3 regions of the Nocardiopsis sp. NPDC006938 genome follow, and region 1 is predicted to be linked to each of the others. Evidence: predicted binding sites of a transcription regulator. Region 1 holds the regulator's gene; each other region holds the start of a gene.
What was found. The regulator LexA, encoded in region 1, represses DNA repair genes until DNA is damaged. The targets are predictions, from matches to a motif close to TCGAACANNTGTTCGA.
Positions count from the first base shown of each region.

Region 1 (6,788 bases):
TCCGAGGTCGAGCGCCGCGCCCTCAACCAGTGGTACTTCAAGATCACCGACTACGCCCAGCGGCTGCTGGACGACATGGACCAGCTCGACAACGGGCGCTGGCCCGACGAGATCCTGGCCATGCAGCGTAACTGGATCGGCCGCTCCACCGGTGCCGACGTGCACTTCGAGATCGAGGGCCGCGACGAGCCGGTCACCGTCTACACGACCCGGCCCGACACCCTGTACGGGGCCACCTTCTTCGTCGTCGCCGCCGACGCCGACCTGGCCGAGGAGCTGTGCGCGCCCGAGCGGCGCGAGGCGTTCGAGAACTACCGGTCCGACGTCGCCAAGCTCTCCGACATCGAGCGCCAGACCACCGAGCGCCCCAAGACCGGCGTGTTCCTGGGCCGCTACGCGATCAACCCGGTCAACGGCGAGCGCATGCCCGTCTGGGCCGCCGACTACGTGCTCGCCGGGTACGGCCACGGCGCCATCATGGCGGTGCCCGCCCACGACCAGCGCGACCTCGACTTCGCCCTGGCCTTCGACCTGCCCGTGCGGGTGGTCGTCGAGACCGGCGAGGCCGACCCGTCCGAGACCGGGGTGGCCACCGCGGGCGAGGGCCTCCTGCGGGACTCCGGTCCGCTGGACGGCCTCACCAAGACCGACGCCATCGAGCGCATCATCGGTATCCTGCGCGAGCGCGGCACCGGAGACGCCACGGTCAACTACCGCCTGCGCGACTGGCTGCTCTCCCGCCAGCGCTACTGGGGCACCCCGATCCCGATCATCCACTGCCCGTCCTGCGGCGAGGTCGCCGTCCCCGACGAGCAGCTGCCGGTCACCCTGCCCGACCTCCAGGGCGCCGAGCTGGCGCCCAAGGGCATCTCGCCGCTGGCCGCCGCCAAGGAGTGGCTGCACGTGGACTGCCCGTCCTGCGGCGGTCCGGCCGAGCGGGACACCGACACCATGGACACCTTCGTGGACTCGTCCTGGTACTTCCTGCGCTATGTCTCCTCGCACCTGGACACCGCCCCCTTCGACACCGACGAGGTGAACAAGTGGGGGCCCGTCGACCACTACATCGGCGGTAAGGAGCACGCGACGCTGCACCTGATGTACGCGCGCTTCTTCACCAAGGTCCTGTACGACATGGGCATGGTCGGCTTCACCGAGCCCTTCCGGCGGCTCACCAACCAGGGCCAGGTCATCAACGAGGGCCGGGCGATGTCGAAGTCACTGGGCAACGGCGTGGACCTGGGCAGGGAGATCGACGCCTACGGTGTCGACGCGGTCCGGCTCACCATGCTGTTCGCCTCCCCGCCCGAGGAGGACGTGGACTGGGCTGACGTGTCCGTCGTGGCCGCCCAGAAGTTCCTCAACCGCGCCTACCGGGTGATGAGCGAGGCGGGCGCGGGCAGCGCCCCGAGTGCCGACCCCGCCCGGGGCGACACCGATCTGCGCCGCTTCACCCACCGCACCATCGACCAGGTCACCGCCCTGGTCGAGGACAAGCGCTTCAACGTCGCCATCGCGCGCTGCATGGAACTGGTCTCGGCCGCCCGCAAGGCGATCGACTCCGGCCCCGGCGCCGCCGACCCGGCCGTCCGCGAGGCCGCCGAGTTCGTGGCCGTCGCCCTGTCCCTCTTCGCGCCCTACATCGGCGAGGAGGGCTGGGAGAAGCTCGGCCGCACCGGTTCGGTCGCGGTCGGCAACTGGCCCGAGGCCGACCCGGCCCTGCTGGTCCAGGAGTCCGTCACCTGCGTGGTGCAGGTCCAGAGCAAGGTCCGGGACAAGCTGTCGGTCTCTCCCGACATCGACCCCGCCGAGCTGGAGCGGCTGGCCCTGGCCTCGGAGAAGGCCCAGGGCTTCATCGGGGACAAGACCGTGCGCAAGGTCATCGTCCGCGCGCCCAAGCTGGTGAACATCGTCGTCGGCTGATCCGTCGTGCGGGGCGGTGGTCGCGGCCGCGACCACCGCCCTCTACCTTGGGTGTGACAACTGATGGGGAGGCGGTGGCCGGTGGGCTCTGCGACGGGTGCTGGACCCCGGCCCTGGGTACGGGCGGCTGTCGTGGTGACGGGCACCGTGGTGGTCTCCGCCGCCGCGGTCGGCGGTGGCCTCTGGCTCACGGGGGACGACCCCGACCAGCCGCACGGCGGCGACGCCCACACCTCGGCGCCACCGTGCGGGGTGGTCCCCGAGGACGCCGTCGCCCGGGCACTGCCCGGCGCGGTCCTGGAGACCGACACCGGGGGTCCCCTGGCGGGTGGAGAGGGCACGGCGTGCGTGTGGACCACCGCCGGGCTCGACACCGACCCCCAGGGTGTGCTGCGGGTGGACCTGTCGGCGCGCTTCACCGACGCCTCGGCCGAACCCGTCGTCACCGGTGACGAGGCCGCGGCCCGCGCCCAGGAGGACGTGGTCCCGCAGCGCGGTCGGCCGGTGGAGCTGGGCTCCGGAGGCCGGGCCGAGGTCTGGCGCGGTCAGGTCCCCGGCACCGCCGAACTCGCCTTCCACCACGACAACCTCCTGGTCCGCGTGTCCTACAGCGCGGTGGAGGAGGACGATCCCGTGCCCTTCGACCGTGCCCGTGAGACCGTGGTGGGCTTCGCCGAACAGCTGGGGGAGGTCCTGTGAGTTCCCCGCACCCCGGCCCCCCGCCCGTCTCCGGTCCCCGCGAGGACCCCGGGGCCACCCCGCCGCAGAGCCGGGCGCTGGCCGTCACCCTGCTGGTCGTGCTCGTCGCGGCCGTCCTCGCCCTGGCGGGCTGGCTCGCCTGGTACCTGCTCGGCGACCGCGTGGAACGCGGAGAGTTCGAGGCGGCCCCCGAGTGCGGGGTCGGGGAGACCGATACCCTCGCCGATCTGGTGCCCGATTACGAGAACGAGCTCGAGGAGACCGTGGGCACCGCCCAGGACGCGTTCGGCACCGGATGGCAGTGCCGCTGGGCCACGCCCGAGGGCACCGGCGGCTCCGTGCCCTCCGCCGCCACCCTCGTCCTGGTCGCGGCCCCCGTCGAGGGAGGCGAGGACACCGCCGCCGACACCCTGCGCGCCACGGCGGACGGCAACGACGCCAGCCCGGTCGACGGTCTCGGAGACGAGGCCCTCACCTGGGTGGAGGAGGGCGCCTTCGAGGTGGGCTGCGTGGGGGTGCGGGTCTCCAACCTGTACCTGGAGTCCTGCTACACCGCCGCCACCGACTACGACGCACTCGACTCCCTGGACGGCGCGACGGCGCAGGAGAGGGCCCAGCTCCTCGCCCGCTCCGTCGTGGACCAGCTGCCCGCCCCCGAGGACGACTAGGGCGGCTCCGCCCCGTTACCAGAGGCCGTCGAGGAAGCGCTCCAGCGCCGGGGCCACGTCGGGGGAGAACGCGCGGTCCGCGTCGGGTGCGACGGCCCCGGGGGAGTCGTCGTACTCCCGCAGGATGTGGTCGGCCCCGGCCAGGTCCACCCGCTCGGCGCCGGGCAGACCGGTCATGAGCCGGTCGACCTCCTCCTGGTTCACCTGCGCGTCCCGCTCGCCCCACAGGACCAGCACCGGGGTGTTCTCGGGCAGGTCCTCGGCCAGCTCCACCGGGTCGAAGGCGTCGATCCAGGCCAGGTAGTCGGCGCCGTTCTCGTCGAACAGGCCGGTGGCGTCGGTCTCGGGCAGGGCGCGGCCGGAGCGGACCGAGGCCCGCCCCGCCCGCAGGTCGGACAGCATCCGCGCGGCGCCCGCCTCGTCGATGCCGCCCTGGGCCTCGGCGACGCGCACCTGCTCGGAGACCTGCCGGTCGATCAGGTCGAGCATGCGCGTACCCGGCGGGGCGGCCAGTACCAGGGCGGGTTCCGCGTCGAGGACCTCATGGGCGCGCAGTGCGAACAGGGCCCCCTCGCTGTGCCCCAGGACGAGGGTGCGCTCGGGGTCCACCTCGGGCTGGGCGACCAGCTCGGCGTAGGCGGCGGCCATCTGCCGGTCGAAGACCAGCGGGTCCACCGGTTGGTCGAGGGCCTCCTCCTCGGCCTCGCTCATCCGGTCCGGGTCGGCGCTGCCGAACTTGTCGTAGCGCAGGGACGCCGCCCCGGCGCCGGTCAGCACGCGGGCGAGGTTGAGGTTGGTGTCGGCGTCGGGGCGCACACTGCCGTTGCCGTCGCGGTCGGTGGGGCCGCTGCCCGAGATGATGAGTACCCCGGGGACGGTGCCGCCGGTGTCGGCGGGCGCGGTGAAGGTTCCGGGCACCGTGAAGCCGCCGCCCTCGAAGGAGACCTCGCGTTCCCGCCCGGGGGCGCCGGGCAGCACCGGGTCGGCGCCGTCGTCGGGCGCGCACGCGCTGACCATCAGGACCGCGGCGGCCACGGAGGCGGCCAGGGCGGCCCGGAGCCGGTGCGGGGCGGGAGGAACGGGAGCGCAGGCAGGTGTCGACACGCCCTCAGCGTAGCGGCCCGCCCCGCGCCCCCGGCTCCGGGACCAGTAGCTCAGACGCGGCGCATGACCGTGACGACCTTGCCGAGGATGGTGGCCTGGTCGCCCTGGATGGGCTCGTAGGCGTCGTTGCGCGGCATCAGCCACACGTGCCCGTCCGGCTCCCGGCGCAGCACCTTGACGGTCGCCTCGTCGTCGAGCAGCGCCGCGACGATGTCGCCGTTCTCGGCGGTCTGCTGCTGGCGCACCACGACCAGGTCGCCGTCGGTGATCGCGGCGTCGATCATGGAGTCGCCGACCACGGTGAGCATGAACAGGCGCCCCTCACCGACCAGCTGCCGGGGGAGCGCCAGGACGTCCTCGACCGCCTCCTCGGCCAGGATCGGGCCGCCGGCGGCGATCCGGCCGACCAGCGGGACGGACGCCGCGCGGGTGGAGTCGGCGGTGAGCTCCTCCTGGGTGAGGGTCTGGGAGGCCCCGCGGCCGGGGGTGCGCAGCTCCACGGCGCGCGGCCGGTTCTGGTCCCGGTGCAGGTACCCCTTGCGCTGGAGCACCTTGAGCTGATGCGCCACGCTGGAGGGGCTGGACAGGCCGACCGTGTCGCCGATCTCCCGGATGGACGGCGGGTACCCCCGCTCGCGGACGTACTTCTGGATGCAGTTGAGGACGCTCTGCTGGCGTGCGGTGAGTCTGGGGGTGTCGGGCGCGGACGCGCCCGGGTCGCCCACGGGCGAAAGAACGGTGGTGGGTCCTGAGCCGACGGCTCCGGGCTTGTCCTCCGGCACGGCCGGGCCTCCTCGGTGTTCGGTTCGGTCAGGGCCCGCGTGTGCGGCCGGTCACGGGCCACGCGGACCGGACGGCGAAGCCGGTGTGAAATCAAGGTCAACTTTAGTCCTTGCACACGGTGATATCAAACAAGCGTTCGAGAAGCCGTGGACGGGTCCCGGCGATTTCCCATTGTGTTTTCGCGCGCCGATTTTCCGGGTCGCACATATGCGCGGACACGAGGGGGGCCGTTGTCGTCCGAATGCGCGACCTCCGTATGGGGTTCGTCTCGCGTCGCCGCGTCCGCGTCGCGCGCCGGACGGGCGCGGGGGAATTCGGACGCGTCACGGTGTGGCGTCCGGCGGGCCGCGCGCCCGCGCCCCCTTATCCTGGGAAACGGCTCCCAGGGCCGCACATCCCCGTTTCCACCTCCCCGAACCGTGTGCTTCGGCGCCCCCTGTCCCGGGATTGGGGACGCGCCGGTGCCAGGGTTGCGGGCGTCCGTCTCAACACCTAGGTTCGACCACAACATCTGGTGTTGGCATGGGGGCTGTGGTCAACAAGTTGTGGTTAAGTAGAAGCCTAGGGTTGTTGGTCGGGTAGAGAAAGCCAGGTGAACCGGGATGCACTGTCCGTTCTGCCGTCATCCGGACACCAGGGTGATCGACAGCAGGTCCACAGACGACGGCGCGGCCATCCGCCGCAGACGGACCTGCCCCGTCTGCGAGCGCCGCTTCACCACTCAGGAGACCGTCCTGCTGATGGTGGCCAAGCGCTCCGGGGTGACCGAACCCTTCAGCCGCACCAAGATCATCGCCGGAGTGCGCCGCGCCTGCCAGGGCCGCCCCGTGTCCGAGGACGCCCTCGCCAAACTCGGCCAGCAGGTCGAGGAGGAGATCCGCGGCCGGGGAGTGGCCGAGGTGCCCGCGCATGAGATCGGCCTGGCCATCCTGGGCCCCATGCGCGACCTGGACGAGGTCGCCTACCTGCACTTCGCCAGCGTCTACCGTGGGTTCGAGAGCCTCGCCGACTTCGAGGCCGAGATCGCCAGCCTGCGACAGGACCGCGAGGGGGAGCCCGTGGTCGACACCACCGGGTAGCACGGGCCGCGCCGGTACGGCCACCGCGAGGTGGGCGGGAGCACGGCGAACGCCGCGCCCTCCGCGCCACCCCGAACACACATGAGACGTCCGCGCGGTCAACGCCGGGTCCGCGCATGACCTTCGGGGGGAGACACCGCCATGGCACGCAAGAGCAGCGGTACGACGGGGCGCGCGGCCGGGGGGCTGACGATCGACCGGTTCAACACCACCGAGGGCGTCCACCCGTACGACACCCTGGAGTGGGAACTCCGCGACGTCGTCATCACCAACTGGCGCGACGGGTCCGTCAACTTCGAGCAGCGCGGCGTCGAGTTCCCCGCCAGCTGGTCCGTGAACGCCACCCAGATCGTCGCGAGCAAGTACTTCCGGGGCACCGTGGGCACCCCCGAACGCGAGTGGAGCCTCAAGCAGCTCATCGACCGCGTCGTGGGCGTCTACACCGAGACCGGCCGCTCCCACGGCTACTTCGCCACCGACAAGGACGCCGAGGTCTTCGACCACGAGCTCAAGTACGCCCTGGCCCACCAGC
Region 1 is NZ_JBIAGA010000011.1:68,777-75,564, reverse strand. It holds gene leuS (leucine--tRNA ligase) at 1-1,923, shown strand, start outside; gene ACFYL4_RS17540 (hypothetical protein) at 1,987-2,622, shown strand; gene ACFYL4_RS17535 (hypothetical protein) at 2,619-3,290, shown strand; gene ACFYL4_RS17530 (alpha/beta hydrolase family protein) at 3,306-4,394, opposite strand; gene lexA (transcriptional repressor LexA) at 4,445-5,119, opposite strand; gene nrdR (transcriptional regulator NrdR) at 5,780-6,256, shown strand; gene ACFYL4_RS17515 (vitamin B12-dependent ribonucleotide reductase) at 6,398-6,788, shown strand, end outside.

Region 2 (6,788 bases), 130 kb from region 1:
CCGCATCAACCGGGTGGAGATCAAGGCGATCGACCCGCCGCCCACCATCAAGGAGGCGATGGAGAAGCAGATGCGGGCCGACCGCGACAAGCGCGCGGCCATCCTGCACGCCGAGGGTGAACGGCAGTCCCGCATCCTGAAGGCTGAGGGGGCCCGGCAGCAGGCCATCCTGGAGGCCCAGGGCGACCAGCAGGCCGCGATCCTGCGGGCCGACGGTGAGGCGAAGGCGATCGAACGCGTCTTCCAGGCTGTGCACACCAACGACGCCGACGCCAAGGTGCTGGCCTACAAGTACCTGGAGACGCTGCCGAGCCTGGCCAACGGTGACGGCAACACCTTCTGGGTGATCCCGGGCGAGCTGACCGAGGCGGTCAAGAACGTGAGCCACGCGTTCGCCGGGGACGCCGCGCGAACCGCGCCCTCCACGACGAAGGAACCGGTGGGCGAGGGGTCGTCGGAGGGCCCCGCGCAGATCACCGGACCGGACCCGGCCAAGGCCTCCGACGCCGCGCAGGCGGCCGAGGAGGCGGCGCAGGCCGCGGAGCGGGCGGTGGCCGACGCGCGCGACGACGTGCGCAGGGCCGGGGCGAACCTGGGGACGGCACCGGAGTCCCGCGACGCGGGCTGAGCTAACGCGGCGGGCGCGGGTCGGTGCCGTGAGCGGCGGCGGGCCGCGGCCCGCCGCCCGGTGGTTCCTCAGGGCGGGGCCGCGTGCCGCCGGAGCCGGTCAGACGAGCAGCAGCTTGCCGGCGGTGGCCCGCGAGGCGAGGTCGGCCTGGGCGCGGCCCGCCTCGGCCAGCTCGTAGCGGCCGCCGATCCGTACCGCCAGTTCTGCCCGCTCCACCAGGCCGAAGAGGTCGCCCGCCCGGCCCAGCAGCTCCTGGCGGTCGGCCACGAAGTAGGCCAGGGACGGCCGGGTCAGGTACACCGAGCCCGCGCTGTTCAACCGCTGCGGGTCCACGGGTTCGACCGCCCCGCTGGACTGCCCGAACAGGGCGAGGACGCCGCGCGGGCGCAGCGACTCCAGACTGGCGTCGAAGGTGTCGCGGCCGACCCCGTCGTACACCGCGGCCACACCCTCCCCGCCGGTGAGCTCGCGTACGGCCGGGGCCACCGGGGTGCGCGTGTACCGGACGACCTCGTCCGCTCCCGCCTCCCTGGCGATCCGCTCCTTCTCGTCCGTGGAGACGGTGCCGATCACCCGCGCGCCGCGGGCCTTGGCCAGTTGGGTGATGAGCAGACCGGTGCCGCCCGCGGCCGCGTGCACCAGGACGGTCTCGCCCTCGGCCACCGGGTGCACGGAGTGGGTGAGGTAGTGGGCGGTCATGCCCTGGAGCATGAGTGCGGCGGCCTGTTCGGTGCTCACGGCGTCCGGCACCGGCACGACCAGTGCGGCCCGGACCACGGCCTGTTCGGCGTACCCGCCCGGGGCCATGGCCCAGGCGACCCGCTGCCCGACCCGGAGGTCGGTGACGCCCTCGCCCAGGGCGGCGACCGTACCGGCCGCCTCCATGCCCGGGACGTAGGGGAGCGGTACCTGGTAGGCGCCCGAGCGCTGGTAGACGTCGATGAAGTTGACGCCCCGGGCCTCGACGTCCACGAGGACCTCGCCTGGGCCGGGTACGGGGGCCGGGGTCTCGGTCGGCCGCAGGACCTCGGGGCCGCCGTACTCCTCGATGACGATCGCGCGCATGGTTCTCCTCAGGGGGTGCCGTGCCGGACCCCGGACGCACCCCTTGGCGGAGCACGCGTCGGGGCCGACTCAGTCGTCGACGTTGATCCTGTGGAGAGCGTAGCCCTTGTACAGCGCGGCGATCGGTTCGGTGCCGGGGCCGGGCCGCATGACCACGCCGACCCTACGCCGTTCGTCGTGGTCGAGGGTGTCGTCGTCGGGGAGCGGCTGCTGGTCGGTGGTGGACAGCACCAGCTCGTCGTTGACCCACAGGCGCAGGTCCATGCGCGGGTCCTCGCCCTCCTCGGCCACGTACTCGCAGGCGAACTTGAGGTTGTTGGAGACCAGGTCGTCGACGCGCGCGCCGTAGGGCAGGCCCTCCACCTCCGACTCCTCGTCGAGGAGGTCGAAGGGCCGGAACCCCGTGACCTCGGTCGTCTCGGCGATGGCGGTGTCTCCGGCCTCCTCCGTCACCCGGCGGATCTGCGCCTGGGCGCCGTCGAAGCGCAGCAGGGCCTCGTACATGGTGCGCTCGTCCTCGCCGGACTGGTCCCAGCAGCGCACCCCGAAGTTGGTCTCGGCGGGGCCCTCCAGGGGGACCAGGTCGGTGCTGACGAGGACGCGGTCCGGGGTCTCCCCGTCGTAGGGGGCCACCGTGCCGCGTGACGGGCTGAGGGTGGGGTCGAGCTGGAAGACCACCGCCTGCTGCTCGGCCCAGTAGCCGTCCGAGTAGTCGGGGTCCGCCGGGTCGAAGGTGCGGGTGTCGGACCAGCCGGGGTCGGTGGCGAAGTCGGTGACGTAGATGCTGGTGAGGTTCTCCGGCGGGTCGTCGGAGCCGGAGAACAGGACGGTGGCGCCCACCCCCGCGGCGAGGACGACGGCCAGGGCCGCTCCCGTAACGAGCACCGGCGTGCGGCGGCGTCGCGGCCCGCCTCCGCTGGGCGGCGGGGGCGTTCCGGGACCGTGGGGGCCATGGGGGCCGGTGGGACCACCGGGTCCGTTGTGGCCGACGTGGGAGGGAACGCCGTGCGCGGGGGAGTTCACGGAACCCTGGTGTGTCCGGGCGTGACCGTATTCTCCGGCCGCCATGGGCGTGTACCCGGCGGGCTGGTGCGACGGGGGCTGCTGGGGGCCCGTGGGCGGCCGTTGCGAGGCGCCCGCTCCGGCGTGCCCGCCCGGGTGGGGCGGGACGTGGGCGTATCCGCCCTGTTGGGGGCCGGACTGCTGCTGAAGGGGGCGCGGGTGGTGGGCGGTGTGCTCTCCCGGGACGGCCGCCTGCTGGAACGGCGTCTGCTGGGGGTGCGCTCGCAGGGTCGGCGGGACCTGCTGGGTCGGCGCCGCCGGTTCCCGGTCGACCGGCCCCGGCGAGACCGGCGAGACCGGCGCGGACGGGTCGCCCTGCGGGGGAGGGGAGTCCGGTGAGGCGTCCGTCGAGGAGGGCGGAGCCTGACCGTCCGGCGGGGCGGCGGCGCCCGCGTCCGGGACGGCGTCCCGGACGTCGGGCGCCGTGGGCTCGGGGGGCAGGCCCGGTACGGGGGTGCTGCTCGGCGGCGCCCACGAGGTGGTGATCGTGCGCCGCACCTCGGCCTCCTCCGGGTCCTCCTGGCCGGTCAGCCTGGCCAGGAGCTGCTGCGAGGTGGGGCGGTTCTCGGGTTGTTTGTCCAACGCGGCCGTGACCAGGTCGAGCAGGCTCGGATCGAGGCCGTCGAGCCGGGGCGGCGCCGTGGAGATGTTGTGCAGGACCGCCGGGACCGTACCCGCGTCGAAGGGGGCGCGGCCGATGCCCGCGAAGGCCACCAGGCAGCCCCAGGCGAACACGTCGGCGGCGGCCGTGGCCTGCTCGCCCAGGATCAGCTCCGGGGCCATGTAGGAGGGTGTGCCCATCAGCTGGCTGGAGCGGGTGACCGCGCCGCTGGCGTCGTCCAGGGCGCGGGCGATCCCGAAGTCGATGACCTTCGGTCCGACCGGGGAGAGCAGCACGTTGGCGGGCTTGAGGTCGCGGTGCACGATCCCCGAACCGTGGATCGCGGTGAGCGCCGCCGCCACGCCCATCGCGAGCCCGTCTAGGGTCCCGCCGCGCATCGGGGCGCCGTGGCGGACCGCCTCGTCCAGGTTGGGGCCGGGTACGTACTCCGAGACGATGAAGAGCGGCTCGCCCTCCAGACGGGCGTCGATGACCCCCGCGGTGGAGAAGCGGGCGACCCGGCGGGCCGAGGCGACCTCGCGGGCGAAACGCAGCCGGAAGGACTCGTCGTCGGCGAGGTCGGGGTGGATCAGTTTGACGGCCACGGTGCGGTCGGCGGCGTCCTTGGCGAGGTACACGGTGCCCATGCCGCCGCGCCCCAGACGCCCGATGATGCGGTATCCGTCGAGCTCGCGCGGGTCACCGACGCGCAGGGGTCTGCCGCTCTCGTGTCCGTTGGACGTCACAGTTGGGGGTCCCTTGTATGGATCGTGTGATTCGCGCCTAACAGCGTACCGACACCGACACGCTGGCGCCTTCCGGTTCCTCCGGTCGTTCCGGTCGCGGAACCCCGTCGCCGGTCACGGAACGGAGCCGGGTCTGGCGGGCGGGTCGCGCGTCCGGGGGCGCTACGGGAAGTGACGCCCGGAACGCGGAAACAGTTCCAAGGAACCCCCGATTTCGCTAGTATTCGAATGCTTGTTCGAAAGCCTGGCCGTACTTCCCCGCGGGCGGGCTCTGCCGGCGGCGTGCCCGCGCGCGGTCGGAGGAGAGGCAGGGTCGGTCGATGCTGGGGAGGACGGTCGTGGGGCGGTACTTCGGGGCGAGGGTCACGGTGGTCGAGGACGGGGACCGGCCCACCCGGTTCACCTGGGACGGCCGCGTGTACGGGATACGCAGGATCATCGACCACTGGGTGACCCTGCGACGGGACTGGACCCCCGGCGCCGGTTCGCAGGTGCCCGAACGCCGACACTGGCGGGTCGAGGCGGGGTCGGCCTACGCGCAGGGCGTGTACGAACTCCGGCACGACTCCGCCACCGGCGAGTGGACGCTGAGCCGGGTCTGGGGGTGAGCCCGGCGGCCGGGCCAGTCGCTCCGGCGCGGACCCGGGCGGACCCAGACGGCCCGTGAGGTCAGCGCAGGTCGTCGGGGACCAGTCCGAACGACGCGAGGTCGGTCCGCCCCTCGTGCAGCGGCATCGCGTTGCGGTCGGTGCCCTCGCGGACGAACCCGGCCGCCTCGGCCACCCGGCACGAGCCGGTGTTGTCGACGGCGGCCTTGAGCTCCACCCGCTGGAACCCCTGGCCCAGCGCCCAGCGGGAGACGGCCACGACCGCCTCCGTCGCCAGTCCGCGCCCCCGCCCCCAGGGGGAGATCCAGTAGCCGATCTCGGTCACCCCGGACGTCCACTGCGTGCGCAGCAGCGCCACCGACCCGCTGAACCGGCCGCTCGCCCGGTCCACCACGGCCCAGTGCTGGCCGTCGCCGCCGGTACGGATGGCCGGGGCCTCGCGCAGGCAGAAGTGCTCGGCCGTCGCGCGGGTGTAGGGGAGCCCGGGCCCGGGCTGCGGAATCCACCGCTGGAGCTCGGGGTCCACGCACGAGGCGTACAGGTCGTCGACGTCCCGTTCGAGCAGGGCCCGCAGGCGCAGGCGCTCGGTCTCCAGGATGACGGCGGGCATCATCGGAGCGCTCCGGAGCGTGGTCATGCGCGGGTGTCCCCTCGTCTTTGCGCAAACGCCCGGCGGCCCCGGGCTCCGCTCAAGATACGCGTCTCCACGGGCGTGCGGTACGGGGTTCCGCCGGTCCGCCGCACCCGGGGGCGCCGTGGCGGGGGCCGCGACCCCCGCCACCGCGGGGGTTCACCGCAGGCCGTCGACGACCCGCTGACGGATCGCCGTGTCGAACGCCTCGGAGAAGGCGTTGCCAGGGCACTCGGTCTGGAGCCAGTCCCGGTGTCGCGCCAGGGCCTCCTGCCCGGTCTCGGCGCCGGTGTCCGGGTGGACGTAGACGATGCGCTCGGCCGGGTCGACGCCGGTCACCGCCGCCAGGACGCGCAGGACGTCCACGAGCGCGTCCTGGGCGGCCCGGGTCGGCAGCTCATCGGTGAAGTCACCGAGCAGGCACACGCCGATGTTGCCGTGGTTGAACCCGAAGGCGTGCCCGGCGGTCACCGACTCCGCCTCGCCCGCGACGGGCTCGGCGCGGAAGACGGGGACGCCGCCGCCGGAGTGGCGCCCCTCGTAGACCACGCCCTCGGGGTCGATCAGCAGGTGGTAGCCGACGTCGCCCCACGCCTGCTGGGCTGCGTGCAGGTGGTAGACGGCGCGCATGTCCGCCGCGTGGTCGTCGGTGGTCGCCATGGCGGTGTGGTGCACGGTCAGCGCCTGCACCGGGTGGAACTGGGCGGGCCAGAGGTCGTTGCCGTCCTCGTCGAAGCGCAACGACTCGTCGGCGCCCCACCCGGCGCGGGTGAGGAGCCGTACCTCGGAGGTGCCGCTGAGGGTGGTGACCCCCTCCTCTGCGGCGGAGAGGGCCACCCGCTCCCGGCCGCCGAGCCTCAGCTCCTCGCCGTCGTGGAGGTTCAGCGCGGTCAGGTCGGCGCCGTCGGCACCGCGCACCTCGTACCCGGTGGCGCCCTGCGGGGCCCGGGCCATGGCGGACGCCGAGGGTTCCAGGTGCTCGGGGCCGGCGGTGTGGAAGTGCAGGTCCTGCCAGTCGCCCAGGGCTCCGTCGGCGGTCTCGAAGCGTAGGGCGGCGCCCTCGGCGGAGGACCCGGGGTCGAGGGAGACGGAGACGACGTCGAAGCGGCGCTCGGGGCGGACGAGGACTCCCGCGGCGGTGGCGCGTTCGCTGAGGACGCGGGGCGCGGTCAGGGCGGCGGCGGGCTCCGCCGTGGTCCGGGCGGTGGCCGTGGCGGAGGCCAGGAGCGCGGGGGTGAACGCGGCCAGGCCGGTCACGGTGGTGGCTCCGGTGAGGAAGGTACGCCGTCGCATGGAAGGTCCGTTCCGTTCGGGTGGGACACCGGGGGCAGGGGTGCGCGAGTACCGGGAAAGCCTGCCACAGGCGGCGGGGGCGCGGCCCGTGTCCGTCCGGTGGGGCTCGGCCGGGAGGGCCGGGCGGTGCCGGAGTCCCGTCCTGGCCGCAACG
Region 2 is NZ_JBIAGA010000011.1:198,599-205,386, reverse strand. It holds gene ACFYL4_RS18105 (SPFH domain-containing protein) at 1-628, shown strand, start outside; gene ACFYL4_RS18100 (quinone oxidoreductase) at 728-1,693, opposite strand; gene ACFYL4_RS18095 (protein kinase) at 1,763-4,102, opposite strand; gene ACFYL4_RS18090 (DUF6504 family protein) at 4,423-4,710, shown strand; gene ACFYL4_RS18085 (GNAT family N-acetyltransferase) at 4,772-5,347, opposite strand; gene ACFYL4_RS18080 (peptidoglycan recognition family protein) at 5,501-6,634, opposite strand.
Region 2: the regulator LexA is predicted to act here: its motif matches at 4,327-4,342, upstream of ACFYL4_RS18090 (DUF6504 family protein).

Region 3 (6,788 bases), on a different contig from region 1:
TTGGCCGCCCGCCCCCGCGGCCCCCGCCCGTCCGGGGAACCGGAGGCGACGCGAACGCGAGTGGCGCACGACGACGGTTCCGGTCGCGTTCCGGGCGCACGGCGCTCCACCGCTTCACCGGCACCGGGGTGACACGCGGGGTCGCCACGGCGGCGGCGCTCATCGCGGTGGTCACCGTGGGCGCCCGTCTGGCCGGGTTCGGCCGCACCGTCGTCTTCTCCCAGACCGTGGGCGACACCTGCCTGGGCACCGCCTACGTCACCGCCAACCAGCTCCCGGCGGTGCTCTTCGAGATCGTCATCGGCGGAGCCCTGACCGCCATGGTGGTCCCGGTCCTGGCCGCCTCGGTCCAGCACGGGGACCACGAGCGGGTCCGGCACACCGCCTCGGCCCTGGTCACCTGGGTGTTGCTGCTCTCGTTGCCGCTGGCGGCCCTGCTGGCGCTGGCGTCGGTCCCGGCGATGACCCTGCTCCTGGGGGCGGGGACCGGCTGCGACCGTGCCGCCCTGGTCTCCCTCGCCGCGCGCATGCTGGTGGTCTTCGCGCCGCAGGTCGTCTTCTACGGGCTCGCGGCGGTGCTCTACGGGGTGCTCCAGTCGCACCGGCGCTTCCTGGGCCCGGCGCTGGCGCCCCTGGTGTCCAGCCTGGTGGTCATCGCCGCGTACCTGGCCTTCGTCCCCCTGGGAGCCGACCAGCGCCAGGACCTGGGCGCCCTGACCCTCCCCGCCGAACTCGTGCTGTCCCTCGGTACGACCGCCGGGGTGGTCGCGCTCTTCCTCACCGTGCTGGGGCCGGCCTGGAGCCTGCGGCTCCGGCTGCGGCCCCGGCTGACCTTCCCGCCGGGGGTGGGCGCCCGGGTGCGCTCGCTGGCGTTGGCGTCCCTGCTGCCGCTGGTGGCCATGCAGGTGAGCCTGCTGCTCTCGGTGGCCCTGGCCAACTGGGGCGGCGGCGCGGGGGCCTCCGTGCTCTACAGCTACGCGTGGGCGCTGTTCACCCTGCCCTACGGGGTGATCGCCGTGCCCATCGCCACCAGCGCGTTCACCGCGCTGGCGGTTCACGTGGCCGAGGGGGACCGGGCCGGGTTCGCGCGGCTGCTGTCGGCGAGCGCGCGGGCGTGCGTGGTGATCACCGCCGGAGTGGGCACGGCCCTGGCCGCCGCGGCGGGGCCGCTGGCGGCGGTCCTGGCCCAGGTGGAGCCGGCTCCGCTCGAACGCGCGCTGCTCGCCTACGCCCCTGGTGTGGTGGGCTTCGGCCTGGTGGCGCTGTACAGCCGGGCGCTGTACGCCTCCCACCACGGGCGTCCCGCCGCCGCCGCGCAGGTGACGGGCTGGATCGTGGTGATGGCGTGTGCCGTGGGGCTGGTGTGGGCCCTGTCGCCCGGGTGGGCGATCGCCGGGCTGGGAGCGGCGAGCACCGCCGGACTCAGCCTCGCCGCCGCTCTGCTGTGCGCGGGCGTGGCGCGGGCCCACGGCGGGGGAGCCCTGGCCGGTCTGGGCCGCTCGCTGGTCGCGGCCCTGGTCGCCGGAGCCCTCGGCGGGGCGTGCGGCAGGTGGGTGTCGGCGTCCCTGGAGCGGGCCCTGGGCGAAGGGGTCGGCGTGACGGTGCTGGTGGCCGTCACGGCCGGGGGAGCGGCGATGGTGGTCTTCGGCGCGGTCGCGGTCCTGGTGGACCGTTCCGCGCTGCGCACGGTGGCGGACCGTGCTCGGAACGTTCGCGAACGAGGGAGGGGAACGCGGTGAACGGCAGGATCGCGTTGGTCGTGGGGACGGTCAGCGGCGGCGTGGGCCGCCACGTGCGCTCGCTGGGGGAGGGGCTGGTCGCCCGCGGGTTCCGGGTCGCGGTGGTCGGACCGCCCTCGGCCGACCGGGACTTCGGGTTCTCGGCGCTGGGCATGCGCTTCTCGCCGGTGGGGATCGGACCGGCCCCCTCCGCCGGGGACCCCGGCGCGGTGCTGCGGCTGCGCTCGCTGCTGCGGGGCGCGGACGTCGTGCACGCGCACGGGCTGCGGGCCGGAGCGCTGTGCGCGCTGGCGGGGGCGCGGCCGCTGGTGGTCACCGCGCACAACGCCCCGCCGGTGGTCGAGGGGGTCATGGGGGCGGTCTACCCGGTCCTGGAACGCATCGTGGCCCGCCGCGCCGAGGTGGTCCTGGGCGTCTCCGGCGACCTCGTGCGCAGGCTCACGGCGGCGGGGGCGAAGGACGCGCGGATGGCGGTGGTGGCCGCGCCCAAGACGGGAAGACCGGTGAAGGGGAGGAAGGAGACCCGCGCCGACCTCGCGGTGGAACCCGGCCGTCCGCTGCTGCTGACGGTGGCCCGGCTCGCCGAGCAGAAGGGCCTGGACACCCTGCTGTCGGCCGCCCCGGTGATCGCGGACCGGGTGCCCGAACCGGTGGTGGCGATCGCCGGGGACGGCCCGCTGTGGGGGGAGCTGCACGACACCGCCGCCGGGATGCGTGTGGACGTACGCATGCTGGGGCACCGCGACGACGTCGCGGACCTCCTGGCGGCGGCGGACGTCTTCTGCCTCACGAGCCAGTGGGAGGGCCCCTCCCTGGTCATCATGGAGGCCCTGCGCGCGGGGCTCCCGGTGGTCTCCACCCGGGTGGGAGGCATCCCCGACCTCTACTCGGGGACGGTTCTCATGGTGCCGCCCGGCGATCCGGCGGCGTTCGCCGCCGCGGTCGGGCGGGTGCTGGACGATCCGGACCTCGCCGCCGACCTGCGGGCCCGCTCCCGGGAGGCGGCCCGGCGGCTGCCCTCGGAGGAGGACGCGGTGGAGGCCGCGTGCTCGGTGTACAAGTCGGTCGCGCGGTGGTGAGGGCCGACTCCGGGAGTGGCCCCCGGGTGCGGGCGGGGTGTCCGCGAGCAACGGCGAACACCCCGTGCGGGTGACTTCCCCGGAGAGATCTTCGATGGCATGCTGGGGACCGGCTCGGATGGCGTACGCTTGGACGGTGCGCTCTACGCGCCTGCTTCACCACGTGAGGGGAGTATCCCTGTCGCGGCGGTGCCGTCATCACGGAGTACAACGGCGTGCTCCCGGTTCCGTCGGTTCGCGTCCTCCGGGCGTGAGCGGGAGAGACCTCCGGTTATTCGCCGTGCGTGCAAAACGCTCGCGCGCACCAACCGGAGGAGAATCCTTCTGTGAACGTTCCCCTGTGGGTGTGGGCCGCCACCATCGCGGCCATGGTCCTGATCCTGGCCCTGGACCTGGTGATCGTCGACCACCCGTGGAGCAAGACCAAGGGTCCCAAGGAGTTCGGGATCAAGCAGGCCTCCTGGTGGGCCGTCTTCTACATCGGCATCGCCATCGTGTTCGGCCTCGGGGTCATGTACTTCGGCAGCCCCACCTCGGGCGCCGAGTACTTCGCCGGGTTCGTCACCGAGAAGAGCCTGAGCATCGACAACCTCTTCGTGTTCTACCTTCTGATGACCGCGTTCGCGGTTCCGAAGAAGTACCAGCACGAGGTCCTGCTCGTCGGCATCGTCATCGCGATCGTCATGCGCGGCATCTTCATCGTGCTGGGCGCGCAGGTCATCAACGCCTGGAGCGAGGTCTTCTACCTCTTCGGCGTCTTCCTCATCTACACCGGCTACAAGATCGTCCGGGACCACGTCAAGGGTGACGACGAGGACAAGGACTTCACCCAGACCCCGGTCGTGCGGCTGGTCAAGCGGTTCTGGCCGGTGACCAAGGACTACCACGGCGCCAAGCTGACCGTGAAGCTCGACGGCCGCCGCCACGTGACCCCGATGCTGCTGGTGATCGTCGCCATCGGCGTCATCGACCTCGTCTTCGCCGTCGACTCCATCCCGGCCATCTTCGGCCTGACGCAGGACGCCTACATCGTCTTCACCGCCAACGCCTTCGCCCTGATGGGTCTGCGCCAGCTGTACTTCCTGCTGGCCGGTCTGATGGACCGCCTCGCCTACATCAGCTGGGGTCTGTCGGCGATCATGGTGTTCATCGGCGTGAAGATGATCCTGCACGCGCTGCACGAGAACGGCGTGCACGTGATCGACATCGGTATCGGCACCTCGCTCACCGTCATCCTGGGCATCATGACCGTCACCATCATCGGCAGCCTGGTCAAGTCCGGTGTGGACCAGCGCAGGCAGGCGGCCGAGGCCGTGGACGGGGACCGGGACACCAAGGTCGACCGCCCCTGATCCCGAACCACCCCGTTCCCGGACGTTGCGGCGCCCCGAGGGCGCCGACCCGGGAAACCCCTCCGATTCGAACGGTTGTTCGCCTATAGTGGTGGTGTCCCGGCGCTCACGCGTCGGGGCACCGCCATTTTCGCGTGCCGGAAGAAACCGCCCCGGGTGATCGTTAGTGTTGACGGAGACGGGGGGACACGCGCTCCCCGACATCCCCTGAGCGGCCCGGTTCCGGGTCAGCGGCGGCCCCCGAGGGGCCCGCGACCGCCTCAACGCGAAGCCATACACGGGTCCACCGACGTCATGTGACGTGGTCAGCGTCCTGTGCGTCAGAGCCGAAGGATGTCTCACTCGATGGTCGAACAACTCGTGGTCCGTGGAGCACGGGAGCACAACCTCAAGGACGTGTCGCTGGACCTGCCCCGGGACGCGATGATCGTGTTCACCGGCCTGTCCGGTTCGGGCAAGTCCTCACTCGCCTTCGACACGATCTTCGCCGAGGGTCAGCGCCGCTACGTCGAGTCCCTCTCGGCGTACGCGCGGCAGTTCCTGGGGCAGATGGACAAGCCCGACGTCGACTTCATCGAGGGCCTGTCCCCGGCGGTCTCCATCGACCAGAAGTCGACCAGCCGCAACCCGCGCTCCACCGTCGGCACCATCACCGAGGTCTACGACTACCTGCGCCTGCTCTGGGCCCGCGTGGGCGTTCCGCACTGTCCGGAGTGCCACCGCGAGATCGCCCGGCAGACGCCGCAGCAGATCGTCGACCGGGTCATGGAGATGACCGAGGGCACGCGCTTCCAGGTGCTGGCCCCGGTCGTGCGCGGCCGCAAGGGCGAGTACGTCGAACTCTTCAAGGACCTGCAGTCCAAGGGCTACACGCGCGCCGTCGTCGACGGCCAGGCGGTCCGGTTGGACGAGGCCCCCAAGCTGGGCCGCTACGACAAGCACGACATCGCCGTGGTCGTGGACCGTCTCGCCGTCAAGCCCGGCGCGAACGGGCGGCTCACCGACTCGGTCGAGACCGCGCTCAAGCTGGCCGGGGGCACCATCGTCCTGGACTTCGTGGACCTGGAGTCCGACGACCCCGAGCGCGAGAAGGTCTTCTCCGAGCACCTCTACTGCCCCTACGACGACCTCTCCTTCGAGCAGCTCGAACCGCGCTCCTTCTCCTTCAACGCGCCCTACGGCGCCTGCCCGGACTGCTCCGGCCTGGGCACCCGGATGGAGGTCGACGCGGACCTGCTGGTCCCCGACCCGGAGAAGACCCTGGCCGAGGGCGCCATCGCCCCGTGGTCGGGCGGGCCCAACGGCGGCTACTGGGAACGCATCCTCAAGGCGCTGGGCGAGGCGGTGGGCTTCGACACCGACACCTCCTGGGAACGTCTGCCGCGCCGGGCCCGCAAGGCGATCCTGGAGGGCCACGACACCCAGGTCCACGTCAGCTACCGCAACCGGTACGGGCGCAGCCGCTCCTACTACACCGAGTTCGAGGGCGTGGTGCCCTGGGTGAAGCGCCGCCACTCCGAGGTGGAGAGCGACCACACCCGCGAGCGCCTCGAGGGCTACATGCGCTCGGTGCCCTGCCCCACGTGTGATGGCACCCGGCTCAAGCCGGTCGTCCTCGCGGTGACGGTGGGCGGCAAGTCCATCGCCGAGGTGGCCTCGATGGCACTCGGCGAGAGCGCCGCCTTCCTGGCCGGGCTGCGGCTCTCCGACCGCGACATGGTGATCGCCGCACAGGTGCTCAAGGAGATCAACGCCCGGCTCGGGTTCCTGCTCGACGTGGGTCTGGACTACCTGAGCCTGGCCCGCTCCTCCGGGTCGCTCTCCGGCGGCGAGGCCCAGCGCATCCGGCTGGCCACCCAGATCGGCTCCGGCCTGGTGGGCGTGCTCTACGTCCTTGACGAGCCCTCCATCGGCCTGCACCAGCGCGACAACGCCCGGCTGTTGGAGACCCTCCAGCGGCTGCGCGACATCGGCAACACCCTCATCGTGGTCGAGCACGACGAGGACACCATCCGCGCCGCCGACTGGGTCGTGGACATCGGTCCCGGCGCGGGCGAGCACGGCGGGCACGTCGTGGTCTCGGGCATCGTGGACGAACTGCTCACCTCGGCCGACTCGCTGACCGGCGACTACCTGGCCGGGCGGCGCGCGATCGAGCTGCCCGCGGAGCGGCGTCCGCTGACCAGGGGGCACGAGCTGGTGGTCCGGGGCGCCCGGGAGAACAACCTGCACGGGATCGACGTGTCCTTCCCGCTGGGCGTGTTCACCGCGGTCACCGGCGTGTCCGGCTCCGGCAAGTCCACGCTGGTCAACGAGATCCTGTACAAGGCCCTGGCCAAGGAGCTCAACGGGGCGCGCGACGTGCCCGGCCGTCACCTGCGGGTGAACGGGATGAACAAGGTCGACAAGGTGGTGCACGTCGACCAGAGCCCGATCGGCCGCACCCCGCGCTCCAACCCGGCCACCTACTCCGGCGTCTTCGACCACGTACGCAAGCTGTTCGCGCAGACCACCGACGCCAAGACGCGCGGCTACCAGCCGGGCCGGTTCTCGTTCAACGTCAAGGGCGGCCGCTGCGAGGCCTGCTCCGGCGACGGCACGCTGCGGATCGAGATGCA
Region 3 is NZ_JBIAGA010000016.1:116,363-123,150, reverse strand. It holds gene ACFYL4_RS22055 (hypothetical protein) at 1-132, shown strand, start outside; gene murJ (lipid II flippase MurJ) at 129-1,739, shown strand; gene ACFYL4_RS22045 (glycosyltransferase family 4 protein) at 1,736-2,818, shown strand; gene ACFYL4_RS22040 (TerC family protein) at 3,145-4,170, shown strand; gene uvrA (excinuclease ABC subunit UvrA) at 4,516-6,788, shown strand, end outside.
Region 3: the regulator LexA is predicted to act here: its motif matches at 4,238-4,253, upstream of uvrA (excinuclease ABC subunit UvrA).